Anaeromyxobacter diazotrophicus: one gene and its partner. The main gene of each other region encodes a partner of the protein of the gene in region 2 in a complex. Links are inferred from orthologs where the notes say so. Each region holds a gene or a part of one and is shown on either strand. Other genes may lie near its edges. The genes, in order: tsaD and tsaB.

Region 1 (8,631 bases), on a different replicon or contig from region 2:
GCTCGAGCTCCTCGAGATCATCGTCATGGCGTACGAGCGCTCCGAGTCGTGGCTCATCATCTCCGAGCTCCTCACCACCCGGCTCCAGTTCTCCTACGTGACCATGCAGATGATCGTGGGCGGGCTCATCCCCCTCATCCTGCTGGCGGTGGTGGTGCTCATGAACCGCTACCTGCACGAGCGGGTGCGGAACACGCTCTCCACCGTGGCGGCGCTCCTGTGCCTCCTGCAGGTGTTCTCGATGCGCTGGAACATCGTGGTCGGCGGGCAGCTCATGTCGAAGTCGCTGCGCGGGCTCCGCTCCCCCTACGAGCCCGAGCTGTTCGGCCGCGAGGGCGTCCTCATGGCGATCGCGCTGGTGGCGGCGCCGTTCGTCATCCTCTGGGTCTTCGACCGCGTGCTCGGGATCGAGGAGCGCGAGCCCGAGGCCGGCAGCGGCAGCGGCGCGCCGGAGGAGCGACGCCCGGCCGCCGCCGCCGGGGGCGGGGTCCACGCCGCGTAGCGCGCTCCCGCGAGGAGGCCGCCGTGCCGGATCGCATCTCGGAGCTGGAGGGACGGCTCGCGGCGCTGGCCGAGGCGCACCGCGAGCTCGAGCGGCGCCTGGCACGGCTCGAGCGCGGCGCGGCGGCCCCCGCCGCCCCGCGCGCCCGGCCGGCCAGCGCCGCGGCGATCCCCGCCCCGGACCTCGCGCGCGAGGCGGCCGCGGCCACCCGCTACCTGGCGCTGGCCGGGCGGACGTCCCTCGCGCTCGCCGGCGCCTTCCTGCTGCGCGCCCTCACCGAGGCGGGCTCGATCCCGGCCTGGGCCGGGGCGGGGCTCGGCCTCGCATACGCCGGCACCTGGCTGGCCCTGGCCTGGCGCGCCGGGGGCGCGGAGCCCTGGAGCGCGACCTTCCACGGCGGCGCCGCCCTGCTCATCGCCTGCCCGCTGCTCTTCGAGGTCACCGCGCGCCTGCACCTCCTCGCCCCGGCCGCCGGCGCGGCGGCGCTGGCGGTCTTCACCGCGGCGGCGCTCGGCGTCGCGGCCCGGCGCCGCGCGCCCGCGCTCGCCTGGCTGGCCGAGGCGGGCGGCGTCGCCACCGCGGTCGCGCTCATGCTCGCCACCGGCCGCCTGGCGCCACCGGCGCTCTACCTCACGCTCCTCGGCGTGGCGGCGCTCTGGCTCGGCTACGTGCTCGGCTGGACCCGGCTCCGCTGGCCGGTGGCGCTGGTGACCGACGCGGCGGTGGCCCTGCTCGCCCTGCGCGCCGTGGCGCCCGCGGCCGCGGAGGGCCCGCGCGCCGCGCTGCTGGTGCAGGCCGCGCTGACCGCGCTCTACCTGGGGAGCATCGCGGTGCGCACGCTCCACCTGCAGCGGCCGGTGGTCGACTTCGAGGTGGTGCAGACGGCCCTCCTGCTCGCGGTGGGCGTGGGCGGCGCCGCCTGGGTGACCGCCGCAGCGAAGCTGGGCGAGGGCGTGGTCGGCGCCCTCAGCGCGGCCTTCGGCGCGGCCGTGTACGCGGTGGCGTTCGCCTTCGTCGAGCGCCGGCAGCGCGGCCGCGCGAACTTCTACTTCTACGCGTGGTCCGGGCTGGTCTTCCTGCTGGCGGGCACCGGCCAGCTCCTCTCGGGCGGCGCGCTGGCCGCCGGGTGGGCCGCGCTGGCGCTCCTGGCGTCGGCGCTGGCCCGGGCCACCCGGCGCCTCACGCTGGCCGTCCACGGGTGCGTGTTCGCGCTCGCCGCCTGCCTGCAGGCCGGGGCGCTGCCCCACGCCGCCACCACGCTGCTCGCCTCGCCGGCGGCGCGCTGGCCCGGCGCCCCCCCGGCGCTGGCGCTGGTGGTCGCGGCCATGGCGCTCTCCGCCTGGCTCACCGGGAGCGCCGCCGCCGCGCCGCTCGCGCCGCGGCAGCGGGCGCCGCGCGCGGTCCTGCTCGCCGCGCTGGCCGCCAGCGCCGCCGGGCTCGCCGTGGGCTGGCTGGTGCCGCTCCTCGCCGGCGCGCCGGGGCCGGGGGTGAACGCGCCGCTGGCGGCGGCGCTGCGGACGGCGGTGCTGGTGGGGGGCGTGCTGCTGCTCGCCTGGGCCGGCCGCCTCGAGCCCTGGCGCGAGGCCGGCTGGCTCGCCTACCCGCTCCTGGGGCTGGTCGGGCTGAAGCTCCTCCTGGAGAACCTGGCGCGGGGCCGCCCGGCGTCGCTCTTCGTCGACCTCGCGCTGTTCGGGGTCGCGCTCATCCTCTCGCCGAGGCTGCGCCGCCCCGCTCCGCCCGCGCGGGCGGCGCCGTCCGCGGCGGGCGGCCCGTCATGAGGCGCCGGCCGGACCGAGCGCGCGCTCGAGCGCGGCCCACTCCTCGACGGTGAGCGTCTCGCCGCGCCGCCGCCCGTCGATCCCGGCGCCAGCGAGCGCGGCCGCGAGCGCGTCGGGCGGCGCGAGGCGGGCCGAGGCGAGCGCGTTCGCGAGCACCTTGCGGCGCTGCGCGAAGCCCGCCTTCACGAGCCGCCGGAACCGCGCCGGATCGGTCACCGGCGCGCGCGGCGGCCCGAAGGCGATCCGCACCACCGCGCTCTCCACCTCCGGCGGCGGCAGGAACGCGCCCCGCGGCACCCGGCGCTCCAGCGTCACCGCCGCGCGGTGCTGCAGGAGGACCGAGAGGAGGCCCCACTGCTTCCCCCCGGGCCCGGCCGCGAGCCGCTCGGCCACCTCGCGCTGGACGAGGAACACCGCCCGCGACACCGCCTCCGGCTGGTCGAGCAGCGCGAAGAGGATGGGGCTCGTGAGGTGGTAGGGCAGGTTGCCGACCACCGCCAGCTTCCCGCCCCCGTGGAGCGCGCGGTAATCGAGCTTCACCGCGTCCGCCTCCAGGAGCCGGATGCGCTCGCCGAGCTCGCCCCGCAGCACCGCGGCCATGTCGCGGTCGCGCTCCACCGCGATGACCTCGGCACCCCGGGCCAGCAGCCGGGCCGTCAGGTGACCGAGCCCGGCCCCCAGCTCCACCACCCGCTCGCCGGGCGCCTCGACCGCCAGCCGCGCGATGTCGTCGAGGATGGCCTCGTCGCCGAGGAAGTTCTGGCCCCAGCTCTTCTTCGCCCGCAGCCCGTACTTGTGGAGGAGCGCGGCCGGCGACGGGTACCCCGCGCTCACAGGCGCCACCCGGCGTCGGCATGGAGGCCCGGGCCCTCGCGCTCGCCGCGCTCGAGCGCGTGCGTGCCGGCGACCGCGATCATGGCCGCGTTGTCGGTGCAGAGCCGCGGGGCCGGCAGGAACACCTCGAGGTCCTCGTACTCGGCGGCGCGGGCGGCCACCGCCGCCCGCAGGCGGCTGTTGGCGGCCACCCCGCCCGACAGGACCACCCGCCGGAACTGGTAGGTGCGCGCGGCGCGGAAGAGCTTGTGGACGAGCGCCCCCACGATCGCCTCCTGGTAGCTCGCGCACAGGTCGGCGAGCCCCTTCCCCTCGGGGACGCCGTGGCGCCGGACGTGGTGGAGGAGCGCCGTCTTGAGGCCCGAGAAGCTGAAGTCGAGCTCGCTGCCGCGCACGATCGCGCGCGGGAAGCGCACCGCCGCCGCGTCGCCCTCCTTCGCCAGCCGGTCGATGGCGATGCCGCCCGGGTACGGCAGCCCGAGCAGCTTCGCCCCCTTGTCGAACGCCTCGCCGGCGGCGTCGTCCCGGGTGGCGCCGAGCAGCCGGTACCGGCCGAACCCCTCGGCCGCGTAGAGGGAGGTGTGCCCGCCCGACACGACCAGTCCCAGGAACGGGAACTCCGGCGGCCGCTCGGCGAGGAAGCTCGCCACGAGGTGGCCCTCGAGGTGGTTCACGCGCGCGAGAGGCTTCTCCCAGGCGGCGGCGAGCGCCTTCGCCACCTGCACGCCCACCAGGAGGGCGCCGATGAGCCCCGGGCCGCTCGTGACCGCGAGGCCGTCGAGCTCCGCCGGCGAGACCCCGGCGCGGGTGAGCGCCTCGTCCACGACCGGCAGGACCTGCATGACGTGGTTGCGGCTCGCCAGCTCGGGCACCACCCCGCCCCAGCGCCGGTGCAGCTCGATCTGCGTCGCCACCACGTCCGAGAGCGCCCGCCGGCCGTCCTCGACGACGGCGGCCGCGGTCTCGTCGCAGCTCGTTTCGATTCCTAGAATTTTCACTTTGTTTACTTCATCCGTTCCAGCGCCGCGCGGACCTCTTCGGCGCGGCCGCCCTGCGGCTCGAGCGCCAGGTAGCGCTCGAAGGCGCCCCGCGCCTCGGCGGCCCGCTGCTCGCCGAGGAGCGCCTCGCCGAGCGCGATATAGGCCCCGGCGTTGGCGCCGTCCAGCTCCACCGCGCGCTGGAGGGCCGCGATCGCGGCCGCCGGCTGCGCGGCCTGGGCGAGCATGCGCCCGAGCTCCGCCTCGCCGTCGCTCGTGTCGTGCCCCGCGAGCGCCCGCCGGTAGCCGGCGATCGCCTCCTCGAGGCGGCCCGCCTGCTGGAGCCGGCGCGCCTCGGCCACCTCGGCCTCGTACGCCACGGACGCGCTCGCCCGGCCCCCGCCGCGCCAGCGCCCCCAGGCGACCGCCGCGGCGAGCGCGACCATCGCCAGCGCGAGGCCGACGCGGAGGGCGCGGCTCCCGGACGCCGGGGCGCGCCGGGCGGCCGGCGGGCGCGCCGGCGCGCGCCGCGCGGCAGGCTCCGGAGCCGCGGGCGGGGGCGTCCCGGGGTCGCCCGGCCGCGGCGTCGGCGCGGGCACCTTCTCCCGCGGAGGGAAGCGCACGATGCGGGGCGGGCGCGGCTCGCCCGGGCGGCCCTCCGGCTGCGGGGCAGGGTCGGGCGGGGCGGCGCGCGGGCGCGCGGGGGCGGCGGCGGCCGGCGCGGGCCGCGGCCTGGCGGCCGGGGCGGCCTGGGCGGCGGGAGCGGTGGGGGCCGGCTCCCGCTCGGAGGGCCCCGCGAACCAGGTGACGCGCTCCGGGTCGGGGGTCGCCGCGCGGGCCGGGGCCGCGGGGGCGGCGCGCGGGGGCGCGAGCCGCAGGATCTGCTCCGCGAACAGGCGCTCGACCATGGCGGCAGCGGCGAGCTCGTCGAGGCCCGCGTCGTCGATGACCTGCTCCACCGTGCGGCGCCCGTCGACGGTCCGGAGCAGCGCGTTCACGTCGTCCGGGATCTCGGCCAGCCGATCCGAGAGCAGCCGGTAGTCGATCTCGACCGGCGCCCCGAGGTCGGGGAGCCGGGCCGCCGCCGCCCGCCAGGCCTCGGCGCGGCGCAGCCCCTCCAGCACGAGCGCCTGGGTCGACGCCGCGATGCGCGCCGGGCGGGTCACCGGCTCGAACTCCACCGCGAACCCGCCCTCGGTCCAGCGCAGGAGCCGGTGGAAGGCGGCCTCGCCCTGGATCGCCCCCAGCTCGCAGTCGACCGGCCGCCCGTCGCGCAGCCACAGGGTGGCGGCGCGGCCTGCCGGGCCGGTGAGGTGCACCACGCCGGTGCGCCGCCCCAGCTCGAGCGTCTGGACGAGGTCCACCAGCGCCACCTCGGAGAGGTCGCCCGAGAAGATGGCGCGCGCGTCGCGCGTGTCGAGGGGCTCCTGCCCCCGCCGGTGGTCCAAGAAGTTCCCTTCCCCGCTCGGCTCCGGATCGTCCCCTTGAACACGCCGGGGCGTCAAGGCGCGGCCTCTGTGTGATAGCGCCTCACTTCTTGCGGAACAGCGTGGAGAGCCGGGAGGGGCGCGCCCCGCGGCGCGCCTCCAGGGCCCGCAGCTCCCGCTCGGCCTCGGCGTTGCGGGGATTCGCCGCCAGCGCGCGGCGGAGCAGGCGCTCGGCGCCCTCGTCGTCGCCCTCGTCCCGGGCCAGGAGGGCGGCCACCAGCGCCGCGCGGTCGAGGCAGGCGGGATCGCGGAGCGCCGCCTCGGCCAGCGCGCGCGCCCGGGCGCGGTCGCCGCGCGGGTCCTGGAGGAGCACCCCCGCGTACGCGACCTGGTACTCGGCGCGCGGATCGGCCCGCAGGGCCGCCTCGTAGAAGCCGCGGGCGCGCGCGTAGTCGCGGGTCCGGGCGCACGCCTCCGCCTTCTCGAAGTCCACGCGGGCCCGGGCCGGATCCCCGGCGGGCGCGGCGGCGCCCGCGTCGCCGGCGAGGCGCGCCAGGTAGTCGGCGCGCCGGCGGTCGTCGGAGAGCACCTCGTACGCCTCGTTGAGGGCGGCGAACAGGTCCTTCACCTGGGGCGCCAGGTCGGCCAGGGCGGGCGAGGCGAAGCGATCGGGGTGGAGCTGCTTGGCGAGCTGGAAGTAGGCCGTCTTGACCTGCTCGCGCGTCGCCCCGCGGCCGATCCCCAGCCGCTCGAAGAGGTCGGCTGAGCGCGCCCGCGGCGCGGCGGCCTCGAGCGCCCGGCGCAGCTCCTCGTCGGCCGCCGTGGGCGCCGGGCGGGCGGCGCGCGCGGCCGGAGCGCCCTCGCGCGCCGGCTGGGCGTGCCCGGAGAGCGGCCCGACGCCCATGTTCTGCATCGCCCGCTGGAGGAGGCGCTGCCGCCGGCGGCGCGCCTCCTCCGGATCGCTGCGGCGCCCCGCGGGCGCGGCCGGCGCGGGCGGGGGCGGGGGCGGGGCGGGCTGGGCGGCCGGCGCGGGCGGGGCGGGCGCGCGCTCCAGCCCGGGAGGGGGCGCGGCGGCGAACGGCGGCGGGGCCGGGGCGGGCTCCGGGCGAGGCGCGGCCGCGGCGGGCTCGGGGGGCTCGACGGGCTCCACCGCCATCCCCGCCAGATCCGCCAGCTCGACCACCAGGCCCGGCACCGTCTCGACGGCGGCCTCGCGCCCGCCGTGCCCGGAGGCGAGGCCGAGCAGGAGCATCGCCGCCAGGATGGCGCGGGCGCGCTCCGGCCCGACGCCCGGGTCGGCGAAGAAGGCCTCGAGCGTGGTGAGCGAGCGCAGCCGCTCCACCAGCGCCGCCTCGGCGGCGCTCCAACCGAAGGCGGCCTGCAGCTGGCCGTACCCCGGCGCGAGCGCGATCGGCCCCGCCGCGACCGGCTGCAGCGCCGCCATGACGAGCGAGCCCGCCTGCGGCTCCTGCAGCGCCTCGACGATCGCCTGCAGCGGCGCGATGCGGATGCTCTCCGTCCAGGCCGGCACCGGCGCGGCGCCGTCGAACGAGAAGCGGCCGGCCGCGAGGGCCGCGATCTCGCGCAGGTAGGCGCCCTGCTGGTCCGACAGCGCCTGGTCGACCTGCTCCCGGGTCACCACCCCCATCGCGACCAGGACCTCGCCCTGGGGCCGACCCGTGGCCGCCATCTCGGCCAGGCTGCGCCCGAGCGCGTCGACGTCGATGAGGCCGGCCGCGAGGAGCGCCTGGCCGAGCGGCCTGAAGCCGCCGAACGACTGCGCGCCGGCCGGGACGCCGTGGCGGAGGTAGACGCGCGAGGCGCCGCCGCCGTGCTCGACGGTGAGGACGCCGGTGACGCGCCGGTTGAGCGCCTCGAGGAGGACCGCCGCCAGCGGCACCTGGGCGAGGTCGCCCGGCTCGTCGAGGAAGGACATCGGCGGCCCAGTGTACCGCGAGGGAACCCGGGCGCGACCACGCCCGCAGCCCGTTTTTTCGCTTGGACCGGAGCGGGGCCGCCCCCAGAGTCGCCGGGAAGGAGGCGGGATCGGCGGAGATGGGCGGGATCGGCGTCATCCACAACCCTCGGTCGCGGCGCAACCTCCGCTCGCCCGGCACGGCCGCGCGGCTCCGGGCGCTCCTCGGCGGCGACGGCGAGCTCGCGGAGGCCTCCACCCTCGACGAGCTCGCCCGGGCCGTGGAGCGCTTCCGGACCCAGGGCATCGAGCTCCTGGGGGTGAACGGCGGGGACGGCACGGGCCACGTCGTGCTGACCGCCTTCGCGCGCGCCTACGGCGCCGCGCCGCTGCCGGCGGTGGCGCTCCTGCGCGGCGGCGCGATGAACACCGTCGCCGACGCCCACCAGCTGCGCGGCAGCCCCGAGTCCATCCTGAAGGCGCTGCTCGAGCGCCGGCGGGCAGGCCAGCCGTGGCGGGTGGTGGAGCGCGACCTCCTGGCGATCGAGGCGGACGGCGCGCCGCCCCAGTTCGGGTTCCTGTTCGGGACCGGCGCGGTCGTCACCTTCCTCGACGCCTACTACGGCACCGGCCACCCGGCGCCCGGCACCGCCGCCGCGCTGCTGGTCCGGGCGGTCGGCTCCTCGCTCGTGGGCGGCCGCTTCGCCGCCGCGCTGACCGCCCGCGAGCCCATGCGCATCCGGGCCGACGGCGAGGACTGGCCGGACGGCCCGTACCTGGCGGTCCTGGCGGGGGCGGTCCCGGAGCTCGGGTTCGGCTTCACCCCGTTCTCGCGCTGCGACGAGCAGCCGGGCTTCTTCCACGCGGTGGGGGTGACCGGCTCGACGCTCCAGGTGGCGGCGCGGCTGCCGCAGATCTGGGCGGGCCGCCCCTGGCGCCGGAGCCTCGCCGTCGACGCCGTCACCCGCGACTTCCTCCTCGAGGGGCCGCTGCGCTTCACGGTCGACGGCGACCTCGACCAGGCGGAGCGGGAGACGCGCGTCCGGACCGGGCCGCCGGTCCGGCTGGTCCTGCCGTGACCCTCTCGCCGGCGAGGCCGGGCGGCTGGCCTCCCCGCGACCCCCCCTCTCCGCTCACCTTGCGTTGACCAGCCCGGTGGGCGGCGGGTAGATTCCCGCCCTCCCTGGACCGGCCCCCA
Region 2 (8,580 bases):
CCTTGCTCTTCGTGGCGCCCTGGGTCTACCTCTGGGCCACCCTCGCCCAGTGAGAGGGTGAGGAGAACGCCCATGAAGCGGCTCGCCATCCTCGGCTCCACCGGCTCCATCGGCGTCCAGGCGCTCGACGTGGTCGCGCGCTCCGGCGGACGCTTCGAGGTCGCCGCGCTCGCCGCCGGGTCGAACGCCGATCTGCTGGTGGAGCAGGCGCGGCGCTGGCGCCCGCGCGCGGTCGCGCTGGCGGATCCCGCCGCGGCCCGGCGCGCGCGCGAGCTGCTCGGCCCGGGCGGCCCGGAGGTGCTGGAGGGCGCCGCCGGCGTGACGGCGCTGGCGAGCCTGGGCGAGGTGGACGTGGTGCTGGCCGCCATCTCGGGCGGCGCGGGCCTCGCCTCCACCGCCGCCGCCATCGAGGCGGGCAAGACGGTCGGCCTCGCCAACAAGGAGTCGATGGTGCTGGCGGGCGAGCTGCTCATGCGCCGCGCCGCCGAGAAGGGGGTCGCCATCCTCCCGGTCGACTCCGAGCACAGCGCCATCTTCCAGTCGCTGGCCGGGCACCAGCGCCCCCACGTGCGGCGCCTGCTCCTCACCGCCTCGGGCGGCCCGCTCCGCACCGTCCCCGCCGCCGAGCTGGCGGCCGTGACGCCCGCGCGGGCGCTCAAGCACCCCAACTGGTCGATGGGCGCCAAGATCACCATCGACTCCGCCACCCTCATGAACAAGGGGCTGGAGGTGATCGAGGCGCGCTGGCTCTTCGACGTCGACCCGCGCCGGATCGACATCGTGGTGCACCCCGAGTCCATCGTGCACTCGATGGTCGAGTACGTGGACGGCTCGGTCGTGGCGCAGCTCGGCGTCTCCGACATGCGCGGGCCCATCAGCTACGCGCTCGCGTGGCCGGAGCGGATCCCGCTCGAGCTGCCCGCGCTCGATCTGCCGCGGCTGGGCAAGCTCACCTTCGAGGCCCCCGACCCGGCGCGCTTCCCGGCCTTCATGCTCGCCTACCGCGCGCTCGAGCTCGGCGGCACGGCCCCGGCCGCGCTCTCCGGCGCCGACGAGGCCGCGGTGGCCGCCTTCCTCGCCGGGCGTTGCAGCTTCACCCGCATCGCCGAGGTGTGCGCGGAGGTGCTGGAGGCGCTCGCGCCGGAGCCGGTGGGCTCGGTCGAGCAGGCGCTCGCCGCCAGCGACTGGGGCCGGCGCCAGGCCGAGCGGCGTGTGGCGGGGTAGGCCCGAGCACCACAGGCCGGGTGGAAGGGCGTGCAGGCGGCGCCCTCCGCGCGCATGATCAGCAGAGGAGCCGCCCACCTGCCCGTCCGCGGCTCCCCCGTGACCCGAGAATGCCCAGCGACTTCCTCCTCAAGGCCGGCTCCATCGTCCTCCTGCTCGGCGGGCTGATCTTCGTCCACGAGCTGGGCCACTTCGTCGCCGCGAAGCTGCTCGGCGTGAAGGTGCTCCGCTTCTCCATCGGCTTCGGCCCGCGGCTCTTCGGCTTCACGCGCGGCGAGACCGAGTACCGCGTCGCGTCGCTCCCGCTCGGCGGGTACGTCAAGATGGCGGGCGACGACCCCTCCGAGGAGGTGAAGCCGGAGGACCGCGGCCGCGGCTTCCTGGAGCAGCAGCCCTGGCGCCGCTTCGTCATCGCCGCCGCCGGGCCGGGCATGAACCTCGTCTTCCCGGTCCTGGTCTACCTGGCCCTCGGCCTGGCGCAGAACGGGCAGCTCGTGGCGGGCCCTCGCGTCGGGTCGCTCTCGCCCGGCTCTCCGGCCGCCGAGGCGGGGCTCGAGCCGGGGGATCGCATCGTGAGCGTGGCGGCCCCCGGCGAGGCGCCGAAGCCGGTCCGCTACTTCAACGACCTGCGCGACCTCGTGTCGCCGCATCCCGGCGAGCCGCTCACCTTCGAGGTGGAGCGCGACGGCCGCCGGCTGCCGCCGCTCACCCTCACCCCGGCGCGCGAGCGCGAGTCGAACCCCATCGAGACCACCTGGCGCGGGGTCATCGGGGTCACGCCCGCGTACTCCCCGGCGGTGGTGGCGCCGGTGGCGCGCGGCGCGGCCGGGCCGCTCGAGCCCTTCGACCTGGTCGCCTCGGTGAACGGGAAGAAGGTGGCGCACGCGGGCGAGCTGCGGCGCGCGCTGGACGCGGCGCGCTGCGGCCCGGTGGCGCTGGAGGTGCTGCGCGAGCAGGGCGTGTCCGCCCCCGGCGCGACCGTCTCCACCTACCGCCCCGTGGCGCTGGCGGATGTCCCGACCTGCGCCGGCGGCGCGCCCACCTTCGCCGTGGCGGATCCGGGCGTGTCGACGTTCATCGCGGCGGTGGCGCCCGGCGGCCCGGCGGAGCAGGCGGGGCTGCGCCGCGGTGACGCGCTCGCGGCGGTGAACGGCCACCCGGTGCGCTCGTTCCGCGACGTGAACGCCCGCGCCGCGGAGTTCAAGGCCGGCCAGCCGGTCGAGCTCGCGCTGCGCGACGGGCGCAAGGTGACGCTCGTCCCCGGCGAGCGCACCGAGCTCGACGAGATGACGCGCGAGCCGCAGAAGAAGCTCGTCCTCGGGTTCTTCCCCGAGCAGCGCGCGCTGGTGGAGAGCTCGGCGCTCCTGGTCGAGCGCGTCCCGCTCGCCATGGGGCCCCTCGAGGCCGGGCGGGCCGCGCTGGCCGGCGTGCACGAGGCGGTGCGGCTCACCGTCGTCAGCCTGGCGCACATCGTCACCGGGCAGCTCAGCTTCAAGACGGTGGGCGGCCCCATCATGCTCTTCTCCATCGCCTCCAAGGCGGCGGAGGAGGGGCTGCAGAGCTTCCTGTTCACGATGGCGCTCATCAGCGTGAACCTCGGGCTCATGAACCTGCTCCCCATCCCGGTCCTCGACGGCGGCCACCTCGCCACCTGTCTGGTGGAGGGCGTCACGCGCCGCCCGCTCTCGATCCGCGCCCGCGAGATCGCGAACCTGGTCGGGATCATCCTGCTCGTCATGCTCATGATCGCCGTCTTCAAGAACGACATCGTGCGGGTGATGGGGTAAGACGCGCCGGATGTGGGTCGCCGCCCTCGACACCTCCACCCTCGCGCTCTCCTGCGCGCTCTGCGAGCTCGCGGGCGGCGAGGTGCGCCTCGTCGCCGAGCGCACCGAGCACGCGCCGGCCAAGGCCGGGCCGCAGGGCCCCACCGGCGGGCACGGCGGCCGGCTCCCGGGCGTCCTGCAGGACGTGCTCGCGGCGGCCGGGCGGCGGCTCTCCGAGGTCGACGGGTACGCCGTGGGGCTCGGGCCGGGATCGTTCACCGGGCTGCGCATCGGGCTCGCCACCTGGAAGGGCCTCGCCTACGGCCACCACCGCCCGCTCGCCGGCGTCTCCAGCCTGGCGGCGCTGGCGCTGGCGGCCGCGCCGGCGGCGGAGCCGGGCGCGCTGCTCGTGCCGCTCCTCGACGCGAAGAAGGGCGAGCTCTACGCCGGCTTCTACCGGGCGGGCGGCGCCGGCGTGGAGGCGGCCGCGCCCGACGCGGCGCTCCCGCCCGAGGCGCTCGCGGCGCGGCTCGCGGCGCTCGCCGCCGAGGGCGCGCGGCCGGTCGCGTTCGGGCCGGGGCGCGCGGCCTACCCCGAGGCGCTCGCCGCCTTCGCGGCGCCGGAGGGGGCTCCCGCGAGCCCGCCCGCGCTGGCCGTCGCGCGGCTGTGCGCGGCGGAGCTCGCCGCCGGCTACGACCAGGCGAAGCTCTTCGCGCTGGAGCCGCACTACGTCCGCAAGAGCGAGGCCGAGGTGAAGTTCCCGCACGGCCTCGGGCCGGGCGCCGACCGGCCGTAGCGCCGAGCCCCACCCCCATGGAAACCGCCACCTTCCGCCCGCCGCTGCGCCGCCTCGGCGCCCACCTCCTCGCCGGCGGCGCCGCCGGGGCGCTGGTGGGCCTCGCCGCGGAGATCCCGCCGCTCGTGGCGGTCCTCTTCGGCGCGGTGGCGGCCGCCATCGCCCTGACCGCCCGGCACGCCGGGGGGCTGCGGGTCCTGGCGGACGAGCGCGGGCTGCGGGTGGCCGGCGCGGCCGCCGCCCCGACCTCTTCGGCGCGCCAGCCCCCGGCCGCCCCGGGCGCGGTGGAGGCGGCCTGGGGGGAGCTGCGGCTCGGCTTCGGGCTCGCCCAGCGCGCCGACGGCACCGTCCAGCGGTACGCCGTCTTCGCCGACGCGCGCGGGCGCAGCTTCGCCTTCGCGGAGCTGTCCGCGAGCGCCGCGCCCTGCGCGCCGGTGCGGGGCGCGGACGGCGGCAGCGTGCCGGTGGTGGAGCTGCGCGACGCGCCGCTCCTGCTGGCGCTGCTCGTGCAGCGGGTGCCCGCCTGGCAGATCCTGCCCGAGGCGCTGCAGGCCGCGCCGGCGGCGGCCGCGGTGGACCCCGAGGCGCCGGCAGCCGCCGGGCCGGTGCTCCGCCCGCGGCGGGAGGCGCGCCGGGCGCGGATGGGCGTGTGGGCGCTGGCCGCGAAGCTCGGCTCGAAGCTCGCCGCCTCGTTCGGGAAGCTCGCCGCGACCGGCCTCAAGGCGGTGAAGACCGCCAACGTGGGCTGGGCGGCGGCGTCGGTCGCCACCTACTCGCTCCTCTTCTCGTGGAAGTTCGCGCTCGCGCTCATGGTGCAGCTCTTCATCCACGAGTACGGCCACGTGCACGCCATGCGGCGGACCGGCATGCGGGTGCGGGGCATGTACTTCGTGCCGCTCCTCGGCGCCCTGGCGGTGACGGACGACGCGTTCACCTCGCGCCGCCAGCAGGTCTACGTGGCGCTGAACGGCCCGCTGTGGGGCTCCCTGGCGGCGCTCGCGCCGGCCGGGCTGTGGCTGTGGACGCACGATCCGCAGTGGGCCGCCATCGCCGCCTTCTGGGCGCTGGTGAACCTGTTCAACCTGCTCCCGATCGCGCCGCTCGACGGCGGGCGGGCGCTGCAGGCGTTCGCGTACTCGTACTCCTCGGGCCTGGGCGTGGCGCTCTCCGCGCTCGGCCTCGCCGGCGCGGTGGCGCTCGCGAGCGCGGCCGGCTTCTCGCTCATCTGGCTCGTCGCTGTCCTCGGCGCGATGGAGCTCGCCGGCGAGGTGCAGTCGCGCACCGGCGCGCGGGCGCTGCGGCTCCTGCCCGCGCCGGCCCGCTTCGGCGCGCCGCACTGGCTCTACCTGCGCGCCGTCCTCGGCGGCAGCCCGGGCGTGGCGGGCGAGGCGCTGTTCCTGCGCGGCCTCGAGCGGCAGGAGAAGGCCGCCCGCGCCGCGCCGCTCACGGCGGGGCAGCTCGTCCGGTGGGGGCTCACCTACGCCGCCCTCGCCGCTGCCCTCGTCTTGCTCGTCTGGTTCATGCGCCACGTCCCCGGCGCCGACGCGGCGAGCCGGATCCTCGAGTAGCGCGAGCCCAGCCGGGGCAGCGACGTCGGAGCGGTTGCGAGCGCGGCGCCGCTCGGGCATCGTCCCTCCATGACCCCGCGCCTGGCGCTGCTCGCCCTCCTCCTCGCCGCGGGGTGTGCCCACCGCCCCGAGGCCGTCCGGCCGGCGCAAGGCGCCGTCAGCCTCCCGCGCCGGTCCGCCGGCCCCTACCAGCCCGAAGACTGGCAGCTCGCGCCCGGCGCGGTGCTGGGCGAGCGCAACCGCTGCGTGGACCGCGAGCTCACTGCCCGCCGACTGAACGAGTTCGGCGACCCCGAGGGCACGACCTACCCCGGCGGCTCTCCGCTGCTCGGCCTGACCGGCCGCGCCGCCGACCGCTACGAGTACGTCATGCGCCGCCAGCCGGACATCGGGACCGTCTGCTCCCGCGCGCCGGGCGACCCGCAGCGGTAGGACCTCGTCGCGTTCGCGTTCGCGTTCGCGTTCGCGTTCGCGTTCGAGGTCGCGATCGCGTTCGAGGTCGCGGTCTAGGTCGGAGGTCGGAGGTCGAGGTCGAGGTCGAGGTCGAGGTCGCCGGGGGGCCTGCCCCCCTCGCCCCGCGCAGCGGTGAGAGGGCCGCTCGAGCCCGCTCGTGCCTGCGAAACGCTGGCGGGGGTTCCGAGCGGGCGGAGGGGTGGCCCTCCTGCGTCGCTCCGGACGACCTACCGGATAGGTACGGCGGCCGGAGCAGAAACGCGCGAACGCCGGGCAACGCAACGTGCCGCGCCGACACGGCGCACGAGGTCCGTGCGTCGGCGCGGCACCGGCGTTGCTGGCGGCAGTAGGGCGAGCGCGGTCTCACGCAGGTCGACCTCCGCTCCTTCGGAGGGCCACCCCGCCGCCCGCTGGCGGGCGTTGCCGTCCGCAGGTCGGGGTCGCAGTCGAGGTCGAGGTCGCAGTCGCGGTCGAGGTCGGGCCCTGCTCCCCTTGCCCCGCGGACTCACGCCGCCGAAACCTCCACGCCCCCGCCAGACCACTTCGCGGGCTCCGGCCCGCTCCACGCCTTCCCGCCGAGGAACCACCGCAGCGCCTCAGGCGCCCGCCCCACCACGCGCAGGTGGCCGGCGTGGATGCACCGGAGGTGGTGAAAGGCGCAGAGGCCGAGCTGGTTGTCGAGCTCGTCCCCGCCGCCTTGCGAGCGGAAGAGGACGTGGTGGGCGTGCGTCGCGCGGCGGCTGCAGCCGGGGACCTGGCAATGGCCCTCGTCCCGCTCCCGGACCTTCCGCGAGCGGGTCCGGGCGCACTTCCCGCCCTTCCAGGTGTCGAGGAAGTGCTGCGCGAGGACGGCGAGGCAGGTCCCGAGCGGCAGCCGCTTCCCGGTCCGGTCGCGGACGGCCTGCACCGCGGCGGCGAGCACCGCCGCCATCCGGAGCGCCAGCGGGACGGCCAGCTTCCCCTGCGCACGCATCCGCCGCTCGGCCTCGCCCTCGAGCTCGCGCCGGAGCGCGACGCAGGTGAGGCCCTTCGCCCGCGCGGCCCAGCGGGTGATCTCCGGCTCGGGCAGCTTCGAGAGGAGCCGCAGCTTCTCGAACGGCAGCCCCTCGCGCTTCGCCTCCTGGAGCGCCGGCGAGGCCCAGCGCCGCTCCTCGACCTTGGCCCGCTCCTCGATCGAGCGCGCCGCGAGCCCCAGCCGCTCCTCGCAGTACTGGCGGAAGCTCGCGAACCCGAGGAGCCGGTACAGCTGGCTCTTCCGGACCGCGAGGGCGCAGTAGCCGACGAGGTCCTCCCACTCCGCCCGCAGGGCGGCGAGCTCCCGCAGTCGGGCGTCCACCTCCTGGGCGGTGGCGGTCTCGTAGAAGCGGACGTCCGGGGCCGCGATGTCTGGCAGGGCGCGAAGCGCGGCCCAGCGCTCCGTCTCCTCCTCGAGCGCTGCGGCGCGCGTGTCCCCGGTGCGCTCACCGGACGGCCGGACCCAAGCGCCGAGCACGCGCGCCGCGTCCGGGTCTCCCTCGCCCGCGTACTCGCCCGCGAACTCCTGGGCGATCGCCTCGAGCCGCTCGGCGCGCGTCGCGCCCGGCATGAGCTCGCCCGCGAGCGCCAGCGCTTCATCGACCACCTCGCACTCCTCCGGCTCGAGGCGCGCGTCGAGGCGCAGCCACGGCTCCTCCTCGTCGCCCGGCGCCGCGCGCGCCCGGCGGACCTCGGCCTCGAGCGCGCGGACGGTCATCCGCGCCGCGCGCTCCACCCAGGCCGCCTCGTCCTCGCCCACCGCCACCTTCAGCACCGTCTGCGCGGCGCGGAGCTTGACCCGCCCCGCCGTGAGCGCCTCGCGCAGGAGCGGCCGCGTCCGCAGCTCCCGGCCGAGCAGGGCGAGCCCCTCGGCGGCCCGCTTGCCGAGGTCGAGCACCTCCCGCGCGTAGTCGTCGAGGTGGCACGCGAGCTCGGCCAGCCGGTCGCCCCGCCGGAGCGCGTCGAGCCCCTCGGCGATGGCGACGTCGAGCGCGCCCCGCGCCCTGGCCGCCCAGGTGAGCAGCGCCTCGCAGGCGTCGGCCTCCGGCTCGCCGCCGCGGAACCAGGCGTCGAGCTCGCGCCCGGTGAGCGGCGCGGGCTCGACGGCCGGCGGCGCGAAGCGCGTCCTCCAGGCCTCGGAGGGCGAGCACGCAGCGAGGTCGGGTGCCGCGTCCATGGGAGAGATCATCGCACGGAGGTCTGACACGAACAGTCAACCAAACCGCACGCAGAGTAGACCTGATCAGGGCGGTCCCGCGGCCCATCAGCTCCGTCGCCGCCGCATGCCCGCACCCGCGCGCCTTCGCCCCCGTAAGCCGGGCCACGCCTTGTCGCCGCGGACGCGCAGGCACGCCTCGCGCTCGACGCCCCCGCTTCGGCGGCGAACGCCACCGCGGAGCCGCCTGCCCGCCTGCCGCGCCCCCTCTTTGCCCGAAGTCCGCCGACGTCGCGGAGGCAGTCGCTCCATGCTGCGAGGCCGATCGGTGTCGGGCGGCCCCTCTCCCCGGCCCTCTCCCCGCTTCGCGGGGCGAGGGGGAGGGGATAGCGCGGACGCCGGCAGCATGGAGATGAGAGCACCGGGCCGCCGGCATCAGGGGGATGGGATCACCGTGCCACCGGCGTATCAGGGAGAGGAGATCAATGGGCCACCCGCAGCAAGGAGGTGAGAACACCGTGCCGCCCGCCATCTCCTTCCCCACCCATCGTGGAGGAAGCACTCGCTCGATCCCGGAGGTCCACCGGTACCAAGCGGAGCCAT

The links.
Region 1: the proteins of tsaB (region 2) and tsaD are in contact, whole or in part, in a solved structure (PDB 4WQ4), measured with the Escherichia coli proteins. The link is inferred for Anaeromyxobacter diazotrophicus from one-to-one orthologs.

Annotation. Positions count from the first base shown.
Region 1 is NZ_BJTG01000003.1:441,544-450,174, reverse strand. The notes cover bases 2,112-4,984. They hold tsaD (tRNA (adenosine(37)-N6)-threonylcarbamoyltransferase complex transferase subunit TsaD), read right to left. Parts: upstream 4,113-4,984; coding sequence 3,111-4,112; downstream 2,112-3,110. Other genes in these bases: HWY08_RS07990 (DUF4388 domain-containing protein), read right to left, coding at 4,118-4,984; rsmA (16S rRNA (adenine(1518)-N(6)/adenine(1519)-N(6))-dimethyltransferase RsmA), read right to left, coding at 2,275-3,114; HWY08_RS08005 (hypothetical protein), read left to right, coding at 2,112-2,280. In the rest of the region: nrfD (NrfD/PsrC family molybdoenzyme membrane anchor subunit), read left to right, coding at 1-502; more of HWY08_RS08005, read left to right, coding at 526-2,111; more of HWY08_RS07990, read right to left, coding at 4,985-5,539; HWY08_RS07985 (DnaJ domain-containing protein), read right to left, coding at 5,622-7,454; HWY08_RS07980 (diacylglycerol/lipid kinase family protein), read left to right, coding at 7,574-8,512; HWY08_RS07975 (protein phosphatase 2C domain-containing protein), read left to right, coding at 8,631-8,631.
Region 2 is NZ_BJTG01000001.1:291,381-299,960, reverse strand. The notes cover bases 2,082-4,903. They hold tsaB (tRNA (adenosine(37)-N6)-threonylcarbamoyltransferase complex dimerization subunit type 1 TsaB), read left to right. Parts: upstream 2,082-3,021; coding sequence 3,022-3,786; downstream 3,787-4,903. Other genes in these bases: HWY08_RS01290 (site-2 protease family protein), read left to right, coding at 3,804-4,903; HWY08_RS01300 (site-2 protease family protein), read left to right, coding at 2,082-3,011. In the rest of the region: HWY08_RS01310 (phosphatidate cytidylyltransferase), read left to right, coding at 1-53; dxr (1-deoxy-D-xylulose-5-phosphate reductoisomerase), read left to right, coding at 73-1,224; more of HWY08_RS01300, read left to right, coding at 1,335-2,081; more of HWY08_RS01290, read left to right, coding at 4,904-5,354; HWY08_RS01285 (hypothetical protein), read left to right, coding at 5,424-5,786; HWY08_RS01280 (HNH endonuclease), read right to left, coding at 6,313-7,998. UniProt on the Escherichia coli protein: Required for the formation of a threonylcarbamoyl group on adenosine at position 37 (t(6)A37) in tRNAs that read codons beginning with adenine.